DNA from 4 places in the Streptomyces sp. NPDC028711 genome. Region 1 is predicted to be linked to each of the others. Evidence: riboswitches for the same ligand, from Rfam matches in the RefSeq annotation. Region 1 holds a riboswitch; each other region holds the start of a gene.
The links. Region 1 has a riboswitch for cyclic di-AMP ahead of ACZ4VK_RS29160 (transglycosylase SLT domain-containing protein). Riboswitches for the same ligand answer to the same signal wherever they lie in the genome.
Positions count from the first base shown of each region.

Region 2: it holds a riboswitch for cyclic di-AMP, as region 1 does, so the genes downstream of both, ACZ4VK_RS27800 (M23 family metallopeptidase) here and ACZ4VK_RS29160 (transglycosylase SLT domain-containing protein) in region 1, are expected to answer to the same signal.
Region 3: it holds a riboswitch for cyclic di-AMP, as region 1 does, so the genes downstream of both, ACZ4VK_RS24275 (transglycosylase family protein) here and ACZ4VK_RS29160 (transglycosylase SLT domain-containing protein) in region 1, are expected to answer to the same signal.
Region 4: it holds a riboswitch for cyclic di-AMP, as region 1 does, so the genes downstream of both, ACZ4VK_RS11215 (M23 family metallopeptidase) here and ACZ4VK_RS29160 (transglycosylase SLT domain-containing protein) in region 1, are expected to answer to the same signal.

Region 1 is NZ_JBVHUJ010000011.1:118,355-123,908, forward strand. Features, by position in the region: gene ACZ4VK_RS29140 (alpha/beta fold hydrolase) at 1-311, opposite strand, end outside; gene ACZ4VK_RS29145 (nitroreductase family deazaflavin-dependent oxidoreductase) at 480-917, shown strand; gene ACZ4VK_RS29150 (LysR substrate-binding domain-containing protein) at 1,114-1,392, shown strand; gene ACZ4VK_RS29155 (DUF6197 family protein) at 1,457-2,089, opposite strand; cyclic di-AMP (ydaO/yuaA leader) riboswitch at 2,431-2,616, shown strand; gene ACZ4VK_RS29160 (transglycosylase SLT domain-containing protein) at 2,620-3,492, shown strand; gene ACZ4VK_RS29165 (phosphoribosyltransferase family protein) at 3,489-4,772, opposite strand; gene ACZ4VK_RS29170 (alpha/beta fold hydrolase) at 4,873-5,554, opposite strand, start outside.
Region 2 is NZ_JBVHUJ010000010.1:136,558-142,111, reverse strand. Features, by position in the region: gene ACZ4VK_RS27805 (GntR family transcriptional regulator) at 1-659, opposite strand, end outside; gene ACZ4VK_RS27800 (M23 family metallopeptidase) at 873-1,643, opposite strand; cyclic di-AMP (ydaO/yuaA leader) riboswitch at 1,656-1,820, opposite strand; gene ACZ4VK_RS27795 (M16 family metallopeptidase) at 2,046-3,443, opposite strand; gene ACZ4VK_RS27790 (M16 family metallopeptidase) at 3,440-4,798, opposite strand; gene ACZ4VK_RS27785 (DNA gyrase/topoisomerase IV subunit A) at 4,980-5,554, shown strand, end outside.
Region 3 is NZ_JBVHUJ010000008.1:92,084-97,637, forward strand. Features, by position in the region: gene ACZ4VK_RS24260 (DUF501 domain-containing protein) at 1-161, opposite strand, end outside; gene ACZ4VK_RS24265 (FtsB family cell division protein) at 182-652, opposite strand; gene eno (phosphopyruvate hydratase) at 783-2,063, opposite strand; gene ACZ4VK_RS24275 (transglycosylase family protein) at 2,415-3,131, opposite strand; cyclic di-AMP (ydaO/yuaA leader) riboswitch at 3,135-3,308, opposite strand; gene ACZ4VK_RS24280 (LysM peptidoglycan-binding domain-containing protein) at 3,567-4,697, opposite strand; gene ACZ4VK_RS24285 (cytochrome P450 family protein) at 4,791-5,554, opposite strand, start outside.
Region 4 is NZ_JBVHUJ010000003.1:16,786-22,339, forward strand. Features, by position in the region: gene ACZ4VK_RS11210 (SGNH/GDSL hydrolase family protein) at 1-76, opposite strand, end outside; gene ACZ4VK_RS11215 (M23 family metallopeptidase) at 247-1,257, opposite strand; cyclic di-AMP (ydaO/yuaA leader) riboswitch at 1,262-1,417, opposite strand; gene ACZ4VK_RS11220 (tyrosine-protein phosphatase) at 1,810-2,631, shown strand; gene ACZ4VK_RS11225 (DUF6126 family protein) at 2,641-2,796, opposite strand; gene ACZ4VK_RS11230 (helix-turn-helix domain-containing protein) at 2,843-3,472, opposite strand; gene ACZ4VK_RS11235 (aspartate aminotransferase family protein) at 3,532-4,941, opposite strand; gene hpnH (adenosyl-hopene transferase HpnH) at 4,949-5,554, opposite strand, start outside.

The DNA of each region.
Region 1 (5,554 bases):
ACCGCGCCGCCCATGGAGTGCCCGACGAGGTCGACGCCCGTGAGTCCGAGGTGGTCGAGGAGAGCGGCCACCGCCGCCGCCTGGGACTCCATGCGGTAGTCGAAGTCCGCGGGCCGGTCGCTCAGTCCGTGGCCGAGGAGGTCCACGAGCAGCGCTCGGCCACCTCCGAGGGCGGGATGGGCCGCGATGTGGGCGAAGTCGGAGGCCGCCGTGCAGCCGAGGCCGTGGACGAAGACCCGCACGGGCCCGTCTCCGGGCAGGTCGATCCACCGGATGTACGCCTGCTGCTCCGTCAGGAACAACTCCCGCATGCCGCCCACTCTCCCCTGGTTCACCGCTCACGTGCCGTCACGAGCCACCCTACGAGTCGGCACTGACAACGCACGGGTCAGGATGCTCCCGCCCCGGCCGATCCGTCGGATAGCGTCGGAGGGACGCAGCAGGCAGCCGGTGACGCCGGACTTCCCGAAAGGACACTCATGCCCCTCGAAGGCGAGTACGAGCCCAGCCCGACGACGTGGGTGCGCGACCAGGTCGAGCTGTACGAGTCGTCCGGCGGCACCAAGGGCACGACGATGCGCGGGATGCCCGTCGTCCTGGTGACGAACGTCGGTGTGAAGAGCGGCAAGCTCCGCAAGACCCCGCTCATGCGGGTCGAGCACGAGGGGGCCTACGCGCTCGTCGCGTCGAACGGCGGGGCCGTCGAGCACCCCGTCTGGTACCACAACCTCGTCGCCTCGCCGCTCGTGGAGCTCCGTGACGGCCCGCAGGTATGGGACATGAAGGCCCGTCTGGTCACCGGCGAGGAACGCCGGGTGTGGTGGGAGCGGTCCGTCGCGGCGTTCCCCGACTACGCCGACTACCAGCGCAAGACCGACCGCGAGATCCCGGTCTTCGTCGTCGAGCGGGTCGAGTAGGTTCTCGGACACCCCTCCCCAGGACACCCCCTCGGCGCAACCCCCGGGCGTCACGCGCGCGCGGGGCTCGGTTCCGTCCCGGCGAGCCGGCGCCTCGTCAGGGCCACTCCCAGCAGGACGACCGCCATGCCCGCCACCACGCGTGCCGTCAGCGGCTCGTCGAGGCGAGCGTCCCGGGCCGTGCCTCGACGCGGTGATGGAGGCCTGCGCGGCGGCCGGGTTCACCCCGGACATCGGGGTGGAGTGCGAGGAGTACGCCACCGCGCAGGGCTTCGTCGCGGCCGGTCTCGGCGTCAGTCTGATCCCGTTGACGGCCTTGGGCAGCCGCCACCCGAACGTGACCGTCCGCAAGATCCGCGGTCCGGAGCCGGTCCGTTCCATCCACGCGGCGGTACGCGAGTCCTCGCTCGCCCTGCCCGCCGTGCGCGGTCTGCTCACGGCACTCCAGGAGGTCGGAGCGAGGGCGGCCCGGTGAGCTCACCCTCTACAGCCCGGGCGGCCGCCTTCCGGTCGCCGCCCGGTGGCATGACGGGCGGCCGTCAGCGGCCGGCGTGCGCGGCGCGGTGGATCGTGGCGTCGAGGAGGGCGAGGGCGTCGGCGGCGGTACGGCCGGGAGCCCGGTTCCAGGGACCGATCAGGTCCCGCCACCCCCGTGACCGGAGTTCGGCCATGATCCACGCGGCCGCCTCGTTCATCGTCGTCGCGCTGCCGTAGCCGAGTCGGTGGGCGGCGAGGAGGGCGCCGCAGACGCACCGGGCCCCGCGGACGTCGCGCAGCTTGTACGGGGCGTTCTGCCAGCCCCACTCCGTCAGGACGAGGCGCGCGTAGCCGAGGTGGACCGAGGGGCGCAGCTCCGGCTGGCCGACGCGGCGCCAGGCGTGGAGCCGGTCGGGCAGTACGGCTCCGAGCCGGCCCGGAAGGCGGCGCTCGGCCGGCAGGGGCGGCGGAAGGGCGTCGAGCGCGTCGGCGACGAGCCGGTCCACCGGCACGGAGAGCAGGGCTCTCCATCTCTCGGCGTCCGGCGGGGCGTCGGGCGCGGGGGCGGGCGCGGGCGCGGACGGAGGGGCGGCGGTCCAGTCCGTGACGATCCGCTGCCAGGCGGCGCTCTCGTAGAGCGCGGCGGCCTCACGGTCGAGGGTGTCGGGGGTGAGCAGGGTGGCGGAGGGCGACATCCGGGCGGCTCCTCGGTCGGGGTCACTCCATCGTTCAGGACGAATGTCGGCTTTGCGATGTATGCCCTTGAGTGCACCCCTACCGACGGGCACTTTCCAACACACTCTCCCATTAAGAGAATTAAGGCCCATATACGGACATTGAACGCCTGGTGACGCGACTCACTTTCCCCGGCACTCCCCCGCGTCCCGAGCCGGCGCATGCCGCGCCGCACAAGGAAGTTCGGGGGGCCGGAGAAACGGTCGATCTTGAATTCGATGAATTCCGTGATCCTTTCACCGTTCAGACCCGTCCACTCCTCTTGTTCTCTCCGGCATCACTGGCCTACGGTCACCTCCATTCGAGCGGATCGCCGAATCCTGCCACCGCTCGAAATACCTCCCTTTCACCCGACGGCAGGAGCGGGGGACCCACGAATACGCCGGCCCGGAATCCGGAACGGCTCGGGGTGAAGCCGCGTGCGCGCGGCCGGACATCTCCAGTCCGAACCCGACAGCTCACCCCGAAGGCGCCGGAGAGGAAATCCGTCATGCCTGCACACGGTAAGCACCGCCGCCCCCGACGCCACTCCGTCTCGCGTGGAATCGCGCTGGTCGGAACGGGTGGGGCCGCCCTCGCCCTGCCGCTCATCGCCCCCGCCGCAGCCGGCGCCGCGACCGTCTCCGGAGCCCCGGAGGTCGCCGCCCGGCCCCTCGCCGCCCCCGCCGCGGTGGCCCCGGCCAAGGCTCCCGCCGCCCCGGCCGCCGCCCGGACCTACACCGTCGTCAGCGGCGACTCGCTTTCCCTGATCGCCCAGAAGAAGGGAATTCAGGGCGGCTGGAAGAGCCTTTACAAGGCCAACAAGAGCACGGTGGGTGACGACCCATCACTTATTCACCCGGGCCTTGAACTGACGCTCGGTCGGAATTCCGCGAAGGCCACCCCCGCGCAGCCGAAGAAGACCGGTTCGGCCGAACGGGCGAGCCGCTCCGAGCGCCGTGCGGCCGCCCCGGCCGTCGCCAAGGGCACCGGAGCCTCCGCCGCGCAGGCAGCTCCCGCCGCCGCTCCGGTCAAGGCCGCCCCGGCCGCCGCCACCCAGTACGCGAACAACCTCGACGGCTGGATCCGGGAGTCGCTGGACATCATGGCCCAGCACGGCATCCCCGGTTCCTACGACGGGATCCTCCGCAACGTCATGCGCGAGTCGTCCGGCAACCCCCAGGCCATCAACCTCTGGGACTCCAACGCGGTGAAGGGCACCCCCTCGAAGGGGCTCCTCCAGGTGATCCAGCCGACCTTCGACACCTACCACGTGCCGGGCACGTCCACGGATCTCTTCGACCCGGTCGCCAACATCACCGCCGCCTGCAACTACGCGGCCGCCCGTTACGGCTCCATCGACAACGTCAACGGTCCGTACTAGTCACGGAAGTGCCGGGTGAACCAGGAGGAGGCGAGCTCCGCGACCTCCTCCAGGGCACCCGGTTCCTCGAAGAGATGAGTGGCGCCCTCCACGACGGCCAGCCGGTTCTCGCAGCGCAGCCGGGAACCGGCCCGCCGGTTGAGGTCGAGGACCAGCGCGTCGTCGCCGCCCACGATCAGCAGCGTCGGGGCCCTCACCTGCGCCAGGCGGTCGCCCGCGAGGTCGGGCCTGCCACCTCGTGAGACGACGGCGGTCACGGGGGACTCGGGGTCGCCCGCCGCCCACAGCGCGGCGGCGGCTCCCGTACTCGCGCCGAAGTAGCCGAGCGGCAGGCCGCCGCCCTCGGGCCGTCCGGCGAGCCAGTGCGTGGCGCCGTCGAGCCGGCCGGCGAGCAGCGGTGTGTCGAAGACGCGGGCCCTGTCCCCCGCCTCGGCCTCGGTGAGCAGGTCGAAGAGGAGCGTTCCGAGGCCCGCCCGGTTGAGCGCCGCCGCGACCGCCCGGTTACGGGGACTGTGCCGGCTGCTGCCGCTGCCGTGGGCGAACAGGACGATGCCCGCGGCCCCCTCGGGCACCGCCAGCCGTCCCGTGAGCGTGGCTCCGGCGGCGGGGATCCGTACGTCCGCGTCGTGGACGACCGGGCCGTGCGTGGCGCGGTTCCGGTCCAGGCAGGCGATGACCTCGGAGTCCGAGGTCTGCGAGAAGTCCTGGTAGAACTGCCCGATCGCGAAGAAGGGCTCCGGCGTGCGGACGCTCACCGTCTCGTCCGCCTCGCCGCCGAGACGAGCCGTCCAGTCCGGCGGTGCGACCGGTACGGCGAGCACGATCCGGGCGGCGCCCCGCGCGCGTACCACCCGGCAGGCCGCCAGAGCCGTGGCGCCGGTGGCGAGGCCGTCGTCGACGACAAGGACCGTCCGGCCCTCGACGGGTACGGACGGCCTGCTGCCCCGGTAGCGTCGGGCCCGCTGATCGAGCTCGGCGAGCTCGCGCTTCTCGACAGCGGCGAGATCGCGCTCGTCCGCGCCGGTCGCCCGCAGCACCCGCTCGTTGACCACCCGTACCCCGCCCTCGCCGAGCGCGCCCATCGCGAGCTCCGGCTGGCGGGGCAGTCCCAGTTTCCGTACGAGGCAGATGTCGAGCGGGGCGTCGAGGGCGTCGGCGACCTCCGCGGCGACCGGCACGCCGCCGCGCGGCAGACCGAGCACCACGACGTCATGGTCCTTGAACCGGGCGAGTCTGGTGGCGAGCTGCCGGCCCGCGTTGATCCGGTCGCTGAAGTACATGACCGCCGCCCTTCCGCCTCCGCGGCTCCGCGCGCGGGAGGAGCGGGGTGCCCGTCCCCTGCCCGTATCTCCAGGGTAGACGCGTCCGCGGGAGGTCTCCTCAGCCAACCACCCCAGCGGCCGCGAGGAAGGCCTCGATGGCCTCGGCGAGGGCCCCGGGGGTCTCCTCGGGCGCGTAGTGGCCGGCGTCCTTGAGGACTTCGAGGCGGGCGTTCGGGTACCAGCGCAGCCAGGTGGCCTCCATCGCCTCGGTGCCGAGCGCGGGGTCGTGGGCGCCGACGACGAGCAGGACGGGCGTGGGGTTGTCGCGGACGCGCTCGTGGAAGTCGGTCCGGGACCAGGAGTCCAGGTAGGCACGGAAGGCCGTCGCGGAGGAGCGCCGGACGGAGCGCTCGACGAGGGTGCTCAGCCAGGCGTCGTCGTACCGGCCGCCGGTGGTGTTGTCGATGATCGCGCGCCGGTTCGCCGGTTCCTCCGCGGCTCCGGCGAAGAGCTCCCAGGTCTCGCCGTCGAGGGGGAAACCGGCCGCCGAGACGGGCGAGATGCCGACGATCGAGCGGACGCGGTCGGGGGCGTCGAGGAGCATCAGCTGGGCCGCCTTGCCGCCCATCGAGTGGCCGATGACGGAGAAGGAGTCCCAGCCGAGGTCGTCGGCGACCGCGAGGGCGTCGGCCGCGACCTCCTCCATCGTGTACGCGCCCGCGCGGTCGAGGGCCTCGCCGTAGCCCCGGCAGTCGACGAACGCGTAGGAGCCCTCGGTGTCGTCGAGATGGGCGCGCAGC
Region 2 (5,554 bases), on a different contig from region 1:
ACTGCATGTTGCGAAACCCTCACACGGCCGGGCTCCGGCCTTTTGAGCCGGTGCAGCGGCTGCGAGCGTTCCGCGTGCAGGGCGGTCAGCGCCCTCGCCCGCTCGGCGTCACCGCGCGCCACGGCGTCGACGATCGCACCGTGCTCGGCCCAGGCCTCCGTCGGATGGGCGGGCAGCTCGACCGCGTACATCCAGGCGATCTTGTGCCGCAGCTGGGTCAGCAGCGCCGTCAGGGCCGGGCTCCCGGAGGCCTGCGCGAGCGTCTCGTGGAACCATCCGCCGAGCGAGCGCAGATCCTCCCCCTGTCCGCGCCTGGCCCGCTCCTGCCCCAGCCTGACCAGGCCGCGCAGCACTTTGAGGTGGGCCTCGGTACGGCGCTGGGCGGCGCGCGCGGCCCCCAGCGGTTCCAGGAGCGCCCGCATGTCGAGCAGGTCGGCCGCCTCCTGCGCGGTGGGCTCGGCGACGTGGGCGCCCGCGTGGCGGCGGGTGACGACGAAGCCCTCGGACTCCAGGGTGCGCAGGGCCTCGCGGACCGGGACCCGGGAGACCCCGTACCGGCGGGCGAGCTGCTCCTCGGTCAGCCGGCTGCCCCGCTCGAAGACGCCGGAGACGATGTCGTCCCGGATCGCCGTGCATACCGAGTGCGCGGGAATGCGCATGTCCGACCTCCGCCTTGGTCTGCGCGAGACAATTCTTCGGCGCCTGTTCTGCGCCCGATGTGCGACTCTATTGCAGCGCGCCGGAATTTCCGATGCCTCAGCGGAATATGGATGCCTTTTGACCGACGAAAAGCCCCGGCTCAGCATGAGCCGGGGCTTTTGCGACGCGATACGGGGGCGGGACGGGTGGGCCCCCGTGGTGCGCGCCGGGCGTCAGACGTTGACGCCGCGGGCGCGGAGGTAGGACACCGGGTTGATGTCGGAGCCGTAGTCGGCGGTCGTACGCGCCTCGAAGTGGAGGTGCGGACCGGTCGAGTTGCCGGTCGAGCCGGAGATGCCTATCTGCTGGCCCGGCTCGACGCTCTGCCCGACGTAGACGTCGATGGAGGAGAGGTGACCGTACTGGGTGTACGTGCCGTCGTTCATCCGGATGACGATGTTGTTGCCGTACGCGCCGCCCCAGCCGGCCTCGACGACGGTGCCGGAGCCGACGGAGACGACGCTGCTGCCGTAGGAGGCGTGGAAGTCGACGCCGGAGTGGCTGCCGGAGGACCAGAGGGAGCCACCGGTCTGGTAGCCGGTGGAGACGTACGAACCGGCGACGGGGAGCTGGAAGGAGTTCAGGCGGCGGCGCTCGGCCTCACGGGCGGCGCGCTCCTCGGCCTCGCGGATCTCCTTGGCGCGGGCCTCGGCCTTGCGCTTCGCCTCGGCCTCGGCCTTCGCCTTGGCGGCGGCCTCGAAGGCCTCCTCCTCCTGGGCGGCGGCCTGGGCGCTGATCCGGTCCACGAGGGAGTCCTCGGTGATCACCTTGGTGAGACCGGTGTCCTCGGGAGAGCGGTTGTCCGACTCGGCGGCGAGCGCCGGAGAGGCGAGTGTTCCGATGACGCCGGTGGTGGCGAGCGTCGCGGCGCCGGCGATGCCCACGCTGCGGCGCGCCATCCGGCTCGGTCCACGATGCTTCCCGGTGGCACGGGTGAACGCCATGTAGGGGCTGGTCCTTTCCTTCCCTCTCGCCTACCGGGTTAGCTGACGGGTTCGGAGCAGGAAGGTCTCCTACGAGCCCCTCCGTCGAGACGAAGGCGCCCGATTCACCCCAGGGACTACGTGTGGGTCCCCGGCTCCCCAGGCTCGCGCCTGACGGGGACTCGGCGATGACTGTCCGGATGCCGCGGGTGCGGCGGGTGCAACTGCCGAACAGACGCACCGACGCTATGCGGATCGCCTGGCGATCACCAACCGGACCCGCCAGTTTGTAAGACATGCCACAGGGCATACGATCATGCTTAATATCAATACGGACAAAGCGGAGGACCCCGACGCGGTATGCCGTCGGGGTCCTCCGCTCCGGCCGCCGGGCGGCCGGAAACAGTCGGTCGAGAGCCGGAATCAGCCGGTCACGACGGTGACTTCACCGATGCCGAGCGCGCGCACCGGCTCCGCGATCTGCGCCGCGTCGCCCACGAGGACGGTGACGAGCCGGTCCACCGGGAAGGCGTTGACCACGGCGGCGGTCGCCTCGACCGTGCCGGTCTCGGCGAGCCGCGCGTACAACTGGGCCTGGTAGTCGTCCGGGAGGTGCTGCTCGACCTGGTCGGCGAGCGTCCCGGCGACGGAGGCGGCCGTCTCGTACTTGAGCGGCGCGACACCCACCAGGTTCTGCACCGCGGTCTCCCGCTCGGCGTCCGTGAGGCCCTCGGCCGCCAGCGTGCGCAGCACCTTCCACAGGTCCTCAAGGGCCGGGCCGGTGTTCGGGGTGTCGATGGAACCGCTGATGGCGAGCATCGAAGCGCCGTTCCCCTGACCGTCGGAGCGGAGCACCTGCCCGAAAGCCCGCACCCCGTAGGTGTAGCCCTTCTCCTCGCGCAGGACCCGGTCGAGCCGCGAGGTGAGGGTGCCGCCGAGGCAGTACGTGCCGAGGACCTGGGCCGGCCAGACGCGGTCGTGCCGGTCGGCACCGATCCGGCCGATCAGGAGCTGCGTCTGGACGGCGCCGGGCCGGTCCACGATGACGACCCGTCCGGTGTCGTCGGCGTTGATCGGCGGCATCGGGAGCGGCTCGGCCGGCTCCCCGGTCCAGGCGCCCAGTGTCTCGGCGAGCACCTTGTCCAGGTCGACGCCGGTCAGGTCGCCGACGACCACGGCGGTGGCGGTGGCGGGCCGGACGTACGCCTCGTAGAAGGCGCGGACCGCGGCCGCGTCGATCGCCGCGACGGTCTCCTCGGTGCCCTGGCGCGGCCGGGACATCCGCGACCCGTCCGGGAAGAGCTCCTTGGAGAGCTGCTTGGCGGCGCGACGGGACGGGTTGGCCGACTCGTGCGGGATCTCGTCGAGCCGGTTCTGCACCAGGCGCTCGACCTCGGTCTCCAGGAACGCCGGGGCGATCAGGGCCTCGGAGAGCAGCCCGAGCGCCTTGGGCAGCCGGGAGACGGGCACCTCAAGGGAGACCCGTACGCCCGGGTGGTCGGCGTGCGCGTCGAGCGTGGCGCCGCAGCGCTCGAGCTCGGCCGCGAACTCCTCGGCGCTCCGCCGGTCCGTGCCCTCGGTGAGCGCGCGGGCCATGATGGTGGCGACGCCGTCGAGACCGGCGGGCTCGGCGTCCAGCGGCGCCGGCAGGAAGAGCTCCACGGCCACGACCTGCTGGCCGGGACGGTGGCAGGTCAGCAGCGTCAGGCCGTTGTCCAGCTTGCCGCGGTCCGGGGCGGGGAAGGCCCAGGGCCTGGCGGCACCGGGCGCCGGCTGCGGGTGGAAGTCCATGCTCGTCAAAGACACGGCGGCGTCGGTCACTGGTCCGCTCCCTCTTCGTGTGCGTCGCCGTCGGCGTCGTCGCTCTGCTCGGTCGCCAGGGGCTCGTAGACGAGCACCGCGCGGTTGTCCGGGCGCAGTCTGGCCGCGGCGGCCTCCCGCACCTCGTCGGCGGTGATGTCCAGGACCCGGTCGACGGCCGTGAGGGCGAGCTGCGGGTCGCCGAACAGCACGGCGTACCGGCACAGTTCGTCGGCGCGGCCCGCGACGGTGCCGAGGCGGTCGAGCCACTCGCGCTCCAACTGGGCCTGCGCGCGCTCCATCTCCTCGGGCGTGGGGCCTTCGGCGGCGAAGCGGGCGAGCTCCTCGTCGACGGCCGCCTCGATCTGCGGGACCTCGACGCCTCCGGAGGTCTTCACGTCCAGCCAGCCGAGCGAGGGCGCGCCGGCGAGCCGCAGCAGGCCGAAGCCGGCGGCGACGGCCGTACGGTCGCGGCGGACCAGACGGTTGTGCAGCCGGGAGGACTCTCCGCCGCCGAGCACCGTCAGGGCCAGGTCGGCGGCGTCGCACTCACGCGTGCCGTCGTGCGGCAGCCGGTAGGCGGCCATCAGCGCGCGGGCCGGGACCTCCTCCTCGACGACCTCGCGGAGCTGCTCGCCGATGACCTCGGGCAGGTCGCCGGGGCGCGGTGCGGGCTTGCCGTCGTGGCCGGGGATGGAGCCGAAGTACTTCTCGACCCAGGCGAGGGTCTGCTCCGGGTCGATGTCGCCGACGACCGAGAGCACCGCGTTGTTCGGCGCGTAGTACGTGCGGAAGAAGTTCCGCGCGTCCTCGAGGGTGGCCGCGTCCAGGTCGGCCATGGAGCCGATCGGCGTGTGGTGGTAGGGGTGGCCCGCCGGGTAGGCGAGGGCGGTCAGCTTCTCGAAGGCCGTGCCGTACGGCACGTTGTCGTAGCGCTGACGGCGCTCGTTCTTGACGACGTCCCGCTGGTTCTCCATGGACTCGTCGTCCAGGGCGGCGAGCAGCGAGCCCATGCGGTCGGCCTCCAGCCAGAGCGCGAGCTCCAGCTGGTGCGTGGGCATGGTCTCGAAGTAGTTGGTGCGCTCGAAGCTCGTCGTGCCGTTGAGCGAGCCGCCCGCGCCCTGCACGAGCTCGAAGTGCCCGTTGCCGTGGACCTGCTTCGAGCCCTGGAACATCAGGTGCTCGAAGAGGTGGGCGAGGCCCGTGCGGCCCGGAACCTCGTGGCGCGAGCCGACGTCGTACCAGAGGCAGACCGCGGCGACCGGGGTCAGGTGGTCCTCCGAGAGCACCACGCGCAGGCCGTTCGCCAACCGGTGCTCGGTCGCTGTCAGGCCGCCGGAGCCGGCCTCGGCCGTGGCCGTGTGACCCATGGGCATGTACGTCCCTTCGATCGCGATGTGAAAAAGTCCTGCCACTGTATGCAAGCGCGCCGACACCTGGCGAAGTTCCCGCCCCCGCGAGATGTCCCTCTTCCGGGTCGCGGTCGGCGTTGTCGGTGGCACGGTCCACAATGGTCCGCGTCAGATCAACCTTGTTGGTGAAGGAGCCGCAGCCGCGATGGCCCGCCGCAGCACGAAGACACCGCCGCCGGACGACGCGTTCGAGGAGCGAATCCTCGACATCGACGTCGTCGACGAGATGCAGGGCTCCTTCCTCGAGTACGCGTACTCGGTGATCTACTCGCGCGCTCTCCCGGACGCCCGGGACGGCATGAAGCCCGTCCAGCGCCGCATCGTCTACCAGATGGGCGAGATGGGGCTCCGGCCCGACCGCGGCTTCGTCAAGTGCGCCCGCGTCGTCGGCGAGGTGATGGGCAAGCTCCACCCGCACGGCGACGCGTCCATCTACGACGCGATGGTGCGCATGGCGCAGCCGTTCTCCATGCGCCTGCCCCTCGTCGACGGCCACGGGAACTTCGGCTCCCTCGGCAACGACGACCCGCCGGCCGCCATGCGGTACACCGAGTCGCGGATGGCCCCGGCCGCGCTGCTCATGACCGAGTCCATCGACGAGGACACGGTCGACTTCAACCCGAACTACGACGGCCAGGAGCGGGAGCCGGTGGCCCTGCCCGCCGCCTACCCGAACCTGCTGGTCAACGGCGCGTCGGGCATCGCGGTCGGCATGGCGAC
Region 3 (5,554 bases), on a different contig from region 1:
GGAAGCCGGGGCGCGGTCTCGACGACGTCCGGGTTGCCGCACGGGCAGCGGTGCGCGATGGCGCGCAGGCCGCGCGGCGGCCGGCCGAGCTGCAGCTCGAAGGCGGCGATGTCCGCGTCGGAGGGCTCGGTGCGTTCGGTCTGCGGAGGGGGCGTTTCCATGTCTGCCTTGATTCAGGTCGTTACGGGCGGTCGGCGTGGTCGACGCCGTCCCAGAGGTTGTCGTACCAGGGGCGGTCCGCCGCGCCCTGGTCCGCGCGGGGCCGTTGCTCCGCGTCGGGGTCGTTCACGGTGAAGCCGGTCTCGCCGGGCAGCACGTAGTGCAGGTGCTCGCGGGCGAGGCGGCGGACGTAGGCCGGGTCCTGGAGGCGGGCCTTCTCGTCCCGCAGCTCCTCGACCCGGCGGGCGGCCTCGGCGGCCCTGCGCTCCTGCTCGGCGATCTCGCCCTGCTGGGAGACGTAGCTCCGCATCGGGTAGGCGAGCGCCACGACGAGGGAGCAGACGACGAGCGCGAGGAAGGCCGCGCGGCCGGTGAGCCGGGAGCGGCGGGCCTGGCGGCGGGTCTGGGAGCGGTAGACACGGGCGGCGGTCTGCTCGCCGAGCAGCCTGATCCGGGTCGCGGTCGAGAACCGGTCCCGGTCCTTCGCGGCCATGTCGTGTCGCCTCCCCTGTTCATGCGTACGTCCCCGCACACGGTACGGGACCGAGTACGGGGACGTACGGAAGCTGCCCTGGGGCTGGGTGTCAGCCCTTGATCAGGCCGCCTTGATCAGGCCGCCTTGATCAGGCCTTGAACCGCGGGAACGCGCTGCGGCCGGCGTAGACCGCGGCGTCGTCGAGGATCTCCTCGATGCGCAGCAGCTGGTTGTACTTGGCGACGCGGTCCGAGCGGGCCGGGGCGCCGGTCTTGATCTGACCGCAGTTCACGGCGACCGCGAGGTCGGCGATGGTGACGTCCTCGGTCTCGCCGGAGCGGTGGGACATCATGCACTTGAAGCCGTTGCGCTGGGCGAGCTCGACGGCGTCGAGGGTCTCGGTCAGCGAGCCGATCTGGTTGACCTTGACCAGGAGGGCGTTCGCGGAGCCCTCCTCGATGCCACGGGCCAGGCGCTCGGGGTTGGTGACGAACAGGTCGTCGCCGACGATCTGGACCTTGTCGCCGAGGCGCGAGGTGATGGTCTTCCAGCCGTCCCAGTCGTCCTCGTACAGCGGGTCCTCGATGGAGACCAGCGGGTACGCGGAGACCAGCTCGGCGTAGTAGTCGGTCATCTCGGCGGCCGAGCGGGACTTGCCCTCGAACTCGTACGAGCCGTCCTTGTAGAACTCGGACGCGGCGACGTCGAGCGCGAGCGCGACATCGGTGCCCGGGGCGTAGCCGGCCTCCTTGATGGCCTCGATGATGAGGTCGAGGGCGGCGCGGTTCGACTCGAGGTTCGGGGCGAAGCCGCCCTCGTCGCCGAGGCCGGTGGAGAGGCCCTTGCGCTTCAGGACGGCCTTGAGGGTGTGGTAGATCTCCGCACCCCAGCGAAGGGCCTCGGAGAAGGACTCCGCGCCGATCGGGGCGATCATGAACTCCTGGATGTCCACGTTGGAGTCGGCGTGCGACCCACCGTTGAGGATGTTCATCATCGGAACGGGCAGCAGGTGCGCGTTCGGGCCGCCGAGGTAGCGGAAGAGCGGGAGGTCGGAGGCCTCGGACGCGGCGTGCGCGACGGCGAGGGAGACGCCGAGGATGGCGTTGGCGCCGAGCGAGCCCTTGTTCTCCGTGGCGTCCAGGTCGAACATGGCCTGGTCGATCAGGCGCTGCTCGGTGGCGTCGTAGCCGACGAGTTCCGGGCCGATCTGCTCGATGACGGCGAGGACGGCCTTCTCGACACCCTTGCCCTGGTAGCGGTTGGGGTCACCGTCGCGAAGCTCGATGGCCTCGAACGCACCGGTGGAGGCGCCGGACGGAACAGCAGCACGGCCGGTGCTGCCGTCGTCGAGGCCGACCTCGACCTCGACCGTGGGGTTGCCTCGGGAGTCCAGGATTTCCCGGGCTACGACGACGTCGATGGACGGCACGAGCATCTCCTTCTGGGATGTGACGCTGGATGTGACGCAAGGTCGGTGCAGGGTCGCTTGGCCTTGCGACAAGAGCCTAACCGGCTCGGGGGCTCCGGCCAGCCGGGCGCCCGCCCCCTGGGACGAAAAAGGACCCAAGGGCATGCATCCCGGGACGAAGGCACCCGTATCTACTGGACGGTAACCGTGGGGGCCCGCAGACGGCCCTGGGCGGTGACCGTCGGGGACCCGTAAGACGGCGGAACCCCGGTCCGGCGCGCACGGGGGAGGGCGCGCCGGACCGGGGTGGTCACCGCGGGGAGGGTCGTGGGGGTCGCGCGAGCCGCCGGACTCACGCGGACCGCCCGGGCCTTACTTCAGGTGGAGCTGCTGGCCCGGGTAGATGAGGTCGGCGTTCTCGACGACGTCCTTGTTGAGCTCGAAGAGCTCGGCCCAGCCGCCGTCGACGCCCTGCTTCTGGGCGATGGTGCTGAGGGTGTCGCCGGCCGTGACCTTGTACTCGCCGTCACCCTTCTTGACCTTCTTGCCGGTCGGGGTGGTGACGGTCTTCTTGGCCGTGGTCTGCGGGGCGGCCTTCTGCGCGACCTTCGGCTGCGCGGCCTTCTGCGGGACCTGGCGCTGCTCGCTGCGGGTGGTCGGCTGCTCGGCCTTCCGCTCCGGCTGCGGGGCGCTCTCGGCGGCTCCGCCGGTGTAGGTGGCGCTGGAGAGGCCCACGCCACAGCTCGGCCAGGCACCCTTGCCCTGGCCCGCGAGGACCTTCTCGGCGATGGCGATCTGCTGGGACTTCGACGCCTGGTTGGCCGTCGAGGCGTAGGCGGTGCCGCCGTACGCGGCCCAGGTGGAGGCCGAGAACTGGAGGCCGCCGTAGTAGCCGTTGCCCGTGTTGATGGACCAGTTGCCGCCGGACTCGCACTGGGCGACGCGGTCCCACTCGGAGGCCGTGGCGGCCGAGGCGGTGCCCGCGGTCATCAGCGGGGCCGCGACGGCGACACCGGTGACGCCGACGAGCGTGGCGACCTGGGTGGCCTTGGAGGGACGGCGGTGTTTGCCCTTGCCGGAAAACAGCATGGAGATTCTCCTCACCGACGCCTGTGAGGTGAGCTGTCGGGTTCGGGCCGGAAAGTTGCCCGGCCGCGTGTCCTAGCACGCGGCTTCACCCCAAGCCGGTCGTCGGCCGTCTGTCTCAACGGCCGGGAACGGCACTTACCTTGGGTCCCCCACTCCTGCCTTCGGCGCTGACGCGACGACTGTTCCCATCGGCCGACGGCAGGATTCGGCGTTTCGGTCGACGGGGCCCGCGGTGGCGAGCGGTTAAGACCGTAGACACAGACCCACCGGAAGTTCAAAGAGGCGTATTGCGGAAATATCGCCCCTACCCGCCCTTCCAGGAGTGACGTTTGCGCAGGTGAGAGGTGGCGGAGGCAAAAGTTACGGTCAGGACACGCCAGTTGGAGTGAAGAGACCCATGTCTCACTTGCACAGAACCGGACATAGGCCCCTGAATCACTCGGCCGTCGCGGGCGAACCGATCGTCAGGTCGAGGCTCTGGCCAGGGAGGATGAGGTCCGGATCGACGCCTACCGTCTGCCGGTTGGCGTCATAGAGGGCGGTCCAGCCTCCGAGGAGTTCGTTCTCCTGCGCGATGTCGGACAGGCTGTCGCCCGGCTGCACGGTGTACGCGTCCGAAGTGCCCTGACTGTCCGTTGCGCCCGAATCCTTAGCGCCCTCGGTCGGCGTCGACACGAGAGGCGTTTCGGTCACCTTGCTCCCGGGCGAGGCATGTCTACCCGATTCAAGTGAAGTGTCCGCCTTGCCGGTTTCCTCCGGTGCGACCTCGCCCCGGTGCTTCCCGCTTCCGGGAGTGGCCGACGACGTGTCACCCTCCGGAGCGCCGGGCGTGACGGACGAACCGGGCGTACCGGACGCGTCAGGGGTGACCGGGGCGGTCGGGGTGCCCGGCGCGGTCGGCGCGCTCGGGTCCACGGCCGGGGTGGTCGAGTCGGTCGGCGCGGAGGGACTCACCGGCGTGGTGGGTACCCCGGGCGCGGTCGGCGAGACCGGCGTGGTCGACGTGGCGGGCGCGCTCGGAGTGACGGGAGCGGTCGGCGCGACGGTGCCCGTGGTCCCCTCCGTGGCCTCCTCGGCCCCGGTGGAGCCCGTGGAGGCCTCCGGAAGGCCCAGGGTCCTGTTCGACTCGACGACCGGCCCCGTGGGGACCTTCGGGACGGAGGCGGGGCCGGGGTCCACGCCGGGGGCCGTGCCGTCGTTGAGGAGACCGGCGATCGGCGCGCAGGTGGCCCACTCGGTGGAGCCCTTGGCGAGGGCCTTCTCGGCCACCGCGATCTGCTGGGCCCGGCTGGCCAGGTCGGCGCTGGGCGCGTACGCCAGGCCCCCGTGCCGCTCCCAGCTGTCCTGGGTGAACTGGAGCCCGCCGTACATGCCGTTGCCGAAGTTGGCGCTCCACTGGCCGCCGGACTCGCACTCGGCGACCCGGTCCCAGGTGGCCGCGTCGGCGGCGGAGGCGGATCCGGTGGCGAGCAGCGGCAGCGCCATGGCGGATCCGGTCACACCGGCGGCGACGACGATGGCGGGGGCCTGACGGGGGCGACGGTGTCGTCCGTTCCCGGAACGCATAGGAGCGCCTTTCGCGTGACGGCTGAGAGTGCGGCGAACGTAGCGGTATTCGAACGCTCGTCACAAGTCGATGGCCTCACGATCACGCGAAGATCACATTTCTGACACGCCGTCACTGTGCTGGAGCGGTACGGACGGGGTGAATCCCACCGGAAGCGTGCGCAATCCCCGCATGATGAGCCCCCCGCGCCACCGCAGTTCGGCCGGCTCGGCGGCAAGTCGCAGGTCCGGGAGGCGGGTCAGCAGGGTCGCCAGCGCCGTCTGTCCCTCGAGCCGGGCGAGCGGTGCTCCCAGGCAGTAGTGGATGCCGTGCCCGTACCCGAGGTGCTGGTTGTCGCGCCGGGCGAGGTCGAGGGTGTCCGGCCCTTCGAACCGCTCGGGGTCACGGTCGGCGGCGGCGAGCACCACGAGCACCGGGTCGCCCGCCGGGATCTCCTGTCCGCCGATGGTCAGCGGCTCGGTGGCGTACCGCCAGGTGGCCATCTCCACGGGCCCGTCGTACCGCAGCAGTTCCTCCACTCCCGTCTCCAGGAGCCCGGTCTCGCCCGCCGCGATCGAGGCCTGGAGCCGCTCGCGCTGCTCGGGGTGGCGCAGCAGCTGGTACATGCCGTTGCCGATGAGGTTCACGGTCGTCTCGAAGCCGGCGAACAGCAGGATGAAGGCCATGGCGGCGGCCTCGTTCTCGGTGAGGTGCTCGCCGTGGTCCGAGGCCTTGATGAGCCCGGAGATCAGGTCGTCGCCGGGATCGATCCGCTTCCGGTGGATCAGCTCGGCGAGGTAGCCGCGCATCTTCTTCACCGACCGGGCGACCCCGCCCCGGGGCCCGCCGCCGTGCCGGATCATCATCCCGGCCCAGT
Region 4 (5,554 bases), on a different contig from region 1:
CCTCGGTGAAGCTGTCACCGATCGCCGCGTACGACCCGAATGCGTTCTTGTCTCTTGATCTCGAATCGTCTGCCACGGGAACACATCCTTCCCTTTCGGATGTGACCTACGCGACCGTAAGGAGGGGTTGACGGTGCGTGACATATGCCACCGATAAAGAATGTGCCAAGCCGGAATAGAGCGGTGTACACGCCGGTGGCCCGGCACAGGAGTGCCGGGCCACACGGGAGTTGACGGGCGTCGGGTTCAGATGGAGACGCCGTGCTGGCGCAGGTAGCCCAGCGGGTCGATGTCGGAGCCGTAGCTCGGCGACGTGCGGATCTCGAAGTGCAGGTGCGGGCCGGTGGAGTTGCCGGTGGAACCGGAGAGACCGATCTGCTGGCCGCCGGTGACCGTCTGGCCGGACGAGACGGAGAGGGAGGAGAGGTGGGCGTACTGGGAGTAGTTGCCGTCGGCGTGCTGGATGACGACCTCGTTGCCGTACGAGCCGCTCCAGCCGGCCGAGACGACCGTGCCGGCGCCGACGGCGCGGACGGAGGTGCCGGAGGAGGCGATGAAGTCGGCACCGGTGTGGTAGCCGGAGGACCACATGGAGCCGGAGGCGCGGTACGGGGTGGAGACGCCGCCGCCGACCGGGGCGACCCAGCCGGACGCGGAGGTCGAGGCGCCGGAGGCGGAGGAGCCCGTGGACTGCGCGGGGGCGGTGTCCGAGGTCTGCGCGGCCGGGGCGGAGGAGCGCTCGGCGCCACGGGAGGCGCGCGGGGTGTCGCCGTTCTTCGCGGAGGGCGCGGCGGAGGCCTTCTGGCTGCTCTTGGGGGCGGCGGCCTTGGGCGCGGCGCTCTTCGGGGCGGCGGGCTTCGCGGTGTTCTTGGCGCCGAGCGTGAGCTTCATGCCGGGCAGGATGAGCGAGGGGTCCTCGCCGACGACCTGGCGGTTGTCGGCGTAGAGCTTCTGCCAGCCGCCCGCGAGGTGGTGCTCGGAGGCGATCTTCGACAGGTAGTCGCCCCGGACGACGGAGTACGTCTTCGGTGCGGCCTTCGTGGCGGTCGGCGCGGCCTGGACGGCGGCGGCCTTCACCTGGGCGGCGGCGGTGACGGCCTTGGCGGGGGCGGCGGCCGGGGCCGCCTGCTCGGCGGCGTGGGCCCCGGTGGCTCCGAGGAACGGGAGGGCGACGACGGCGCCTCCGGTGCCGGCGGCGGCGATTCCGCGGGTGAGGCGGCTGGACTTGGTACGGCGGTGCTTACCCGTCGCGGGCATGGCGAATTCCTCTCCGGCGCCTGCGAGGTGAGCTGTCGGGTTCGGACTGGAGATGCCCGGCCGCGTTCTCACGCGGCTTCACCCCAAGCCGTCCTGCGTCGCGGGACCGGCGTACTTCCTGGGTCCCCCGCTCCTGCCACGCATGGGATGAGTGGGAATTCCGGACGGTGGCAGGATTCGGCGGTCCGACCGGATTGACGGTGACGCTAGACGAGCGGGTCGGCATCAACAAGCCACTGATTTCCACCGGCTTTCCCCGCCCCGTCCTCGACCCGGAATTCCGGTCACCCTCTGTGGATGACGGCCCTTCGATTCCCTTTTTGCGCTGGGGAATTGCATCCCGCCTTCGGCCACGATCCGTCACTTCTATGACCCTGCTCACGCACGAAGGCTCATCTCACCTGTAAACAGGGCGCGTTATACGCAAGGCCTCAATACGGACAGATCGCCCATTCCCGTCCAGGGGGCTGCGCCATCACCGTCCCGGCTGGATGATTGCCCCTGGAACCCATTCCGCGTCGGGCATCCGAACGTCGACCACCAGGAGCATCCGTGACGCAGCAGCTGCCGCAGGTCCCGCCCATCGAGCTGAACGAACCCGAGCTGGCCGAGGTCCGCAACTTCCGGGACGTGGGCGGCCTGCCGACGACGGACGGGCGGGCCGTGCGCCCCGGCCGCCTCTTCCGCAGCGGCCACCTCGCCCACGCGACGGGGACGGACGCCGCCTTCCTCGACTCGCTGGGCCTGCACACCGTCTTCGACTTCCGGAACCTGGCCGACCGGAAGATCGAGGGCCCGGACGTGGAGCTGCCCGGCGTACGGAACGTGAACATACCCCTCAACGATCCGGCGGACGGCAAGGAGTTCTGGAAGCTGGTCCGCGACGGCGACCTCGAGCAGCTGAGGGAGATCCTCGGCGACGGCAAGGCCGCCGCCCGTATGTCCGACTCGTACCGGAAGATGGTGATCGAGCGGACCGCCGAGCACAGCCGGATCCTGCACTCCATGGCGGAGGACAGCCTCCCCGCCCTGATGCACTGCGCGGCGGGCAAGGACCGCGCGGGGCTCTCCATCGCGATCACCCTGCTCGCCGTCGGGGTCGAGCGGGAGGCGATCGAGGCCGACTACGTGAAGTCGAACGAGCCGCACCGCCGCTACAAGGTGCGCCGCGGCTCCACCGCTCCGGACGCCATGTCGCCCGAGGTGATGGAACTCCTCAGCCCCCTCTTCGACGCGCGGGTGGAGTATCTGCGGGGCGCCTTCGAGACGATCGAGGTGACCTGGGGCTCGGTGGACGGCTACCTCACGCAGGGCCTGAAGCTGTCGCCGGAGACCCGCGAGCGGCTGAAGGAGCGCCTGCTCACGGAGGCGTAGCCCCGCCGGCTACTGGTTCTGCCCGCCCAACATGAAGAGCAGATAGAGGAAGCCGGCGAAGAGGTGGCCGGCGACCAGATAGGCGAAGAGCCGGAGGACAAGGCCCTTGGGGAACTTGCCCTCCCCGCGCTCTTCGCCGGTGACCGGTCGTGACTTGTCGGACATGTCGACCCTTTCGGAGAAGGTTCGGAGGAACGGAGCGTCGCGGGACTCACCGCCGGTGCGGAGTCCCGTCGCCGAGGCACAGCTCGGCCGCGGGACTCTGCATCAGGGTGTGGACGAACAGCAGCTCCGCCCCGCCGGCGGTGGCGGCGCCGATCCGGTGCGGGGTGAGCGAGTCGAAGTGCGCGCTGTCCCCGGGGTCGAGGACGTGGACGGCCTCGCCGAGCGCCAGCCGCACCCGGCCCTCCAGGACGTGGATCCACTCCTCCCCCGGGTGGACGCGCACGATGTCGGAACGGGTCGCGTACGGCACGTGGACCCGCAGGCACTGCAGGGCCCGCCCGGCGCCGCCCGCCTGGCGGTAGATCCAGCCGTCGGCCTCGACGGGTTCGGAGCGGCCGGCCCGGACGACGGGGTCACGCTCGGGCGGCGCCTCGCCGAGGAGCTCGGAGACCGTCGTACCGTAGATACGGGCGAGGGCGAGCAGCATCGGCAGCGAGGGCTGCCGGTTGCCGGTCTCCAGGCGCGAGAGGTGGGCCGGCGAGAGGCCGGCCCGCCGGGCGGCGGCCTCCAGGGTGAGCCCCCGGCGGCGGCGCAGGGCCCGCAGCTGCGGGGCGACGTCCGGCAGGACGCCCGGGGCGACGGGGTCCGGGGAGGTCTCCCCGGGGACGTGGTCCATGCGTCCATTCCGCCAGCATCGTGCCTGTGAGGCAAGTTTCTTGCCTCACAGGCAAATGCTCAGCGCTGCGCGACCGCCTGCTTGACCAGTGTCCTGCCGAAGTCCCACATGAGCCCGCCGCCGCCGTGGGCGTCGTCCATGACCGCCGTGAAGGCGGTGACGAACCGGTCCACGTCCGCCTCGTCGATGATGAGCGGCGGGATCAGCTTGATCACCTCCAGATGGTCACCCGAGACCTGGGTGAGGATCCGGTGCCGCTGGAGGAGCGGGACGACGACCATCTGGGCGAAGAGGCCCTTGCGGGCCGCCTGGAGCATCGTCCAGCGCCCGCGCAGGCCGAGCGAGGACGGCCGGCCGAACTCGATCCCGATCATGAGCCCGCGCCCGCGGATCTCGTGGAGGAGCTCGTACCGGGGCACCAGCTCCTTCAGTCGGCCGGACAGCAGGTCGCCGATCCGGCGGGCGTGCGCCACCGTCCCCTCGTTCTCCATGACCGAGAGGACGGCGAGCCCGGCGGTCATGGCCTGGGCGTTCGACCCGAAGCTCGCCGAGTGGACGAGCACCCGGTCCATCGACGAGTAGACCTTCTTGAAGATCCAGTCCTTGCCGAGGGTGGCGCCGACCGGCACATAGCCGCCGGAGAGCGCCTTGGCGACGCACACCAGGTCCGGTTCGACGCCCTCCTCGTGCTGGTACGCGTAGAAGTCGCCGGTCCTGCCGAGGCCGGTCTGCACCTCGTCGGCGATCAGCAGGGCTCCGTGCCGGTGGAGCAGCTCCTGGGCGGCGCGGAGGAAGCCCGGCGGCGCCTCGTGGACGCCCTTGCCCTGGATGGGCTCGACCACGAAGGCGGCCACGTCGCCCCTGCGCAGCTCCCGCTCCAGGGCGTCGAGGTCGCCGAGCCCGATCGCCGTGTCGGGCAGGAGCGGGGCGAAGCCGTCCCGGAAGCCCGTCTCCCCGTTGACGGAGAGGGAGCCGGTGGTCAGGCCGTGGAAGGCGTGGGAGCAGTAGAGGACCCTGGGCCGCCCGGTGGCGTACCGGGCGAACTTCAGGGCGGTCTCCACGGCCTCCGTGCCGCTGTTGCCGAAGAAGACCCGGTCGAGGTGGGGGCTGTGGGCGAGGAGCCGTTCCGCGAGGAGTCCGGGGAGCGGCTGGCAGTCGAAGCGGGTGAGGTCGGCGAGCTGAGCGTCGAGGACGTCGTGGAGGGCCTTGCGGACGACGGGGTGGTGCCGCCCGAGGCCCATGACGCCGAAGCCGGCGAGCATGTCGAGGTGGTCGACCCCGTCGGCGTCCCAGAAGTGGGCGCCCTCGGCCCGCTCGTACACCTTGTCGAAGCCGATGGTGTGGAGCATGCGCGGCAGCTGGTGGTTGAGGTACCTGGCGTGCAGCTCGTACCGCTCGCCGCCGCGCTCGGCGAGCAGCGCCCGCAGGTCGAACTCACCCTTCACGAGACGCTCGTCCTCACCTTTCATGAGGCACTCACCCGTTGTTCCCTGAGACGGTCTCCCGGATCGCGCGCAGGGACTCCTTGAGGGAGCCCATGGTGGCGAGGACGGCGGTGGGCTCGTACCCGCAGTGCGCCATGCAGTTGGCGCAGCGCGGGTCCTTGCCGCGGCCGTACTTGTCCCAGTCGGTGTCCTCGATGAGTTCGCGGTACGTGGGGACGTATCCGTCGCTCATCAGATAGCAGGGGCGCTGCCAGCCGAAGAGCGAGTAGTTCGGAATGGCCCAGGCGGTGCAGGGGAAGTCCGCCTTTCCTTCCAGGAAGTCCAGGAAGAGCGGCGAGTGGTTGAGCCGCCAGCGGCGCCGGTTTCCGCCGGCGAAGGCCTTCTTGAAGAGTTCGCGGGTCTGCTCCACGCCGAGGAAGTGCTCCTGGTCGGGGGCCTTCTCGTACGCATAGGCGGGCGAGATCATCATCTCGTCGACCTGGAGGTCGTCGTTGAGGTAATTGAGGACCTCGATGATCGTCTGCGGGGTGTCGGTGTTGAAGAAGGTCGAATTGGTGGTGACGCGGAATCCGCGGCGCTTGGCCTCCTTGATGGCCGCCACCGCCTCGTCGAACACCCCCTCCTTGGCGACGGATTC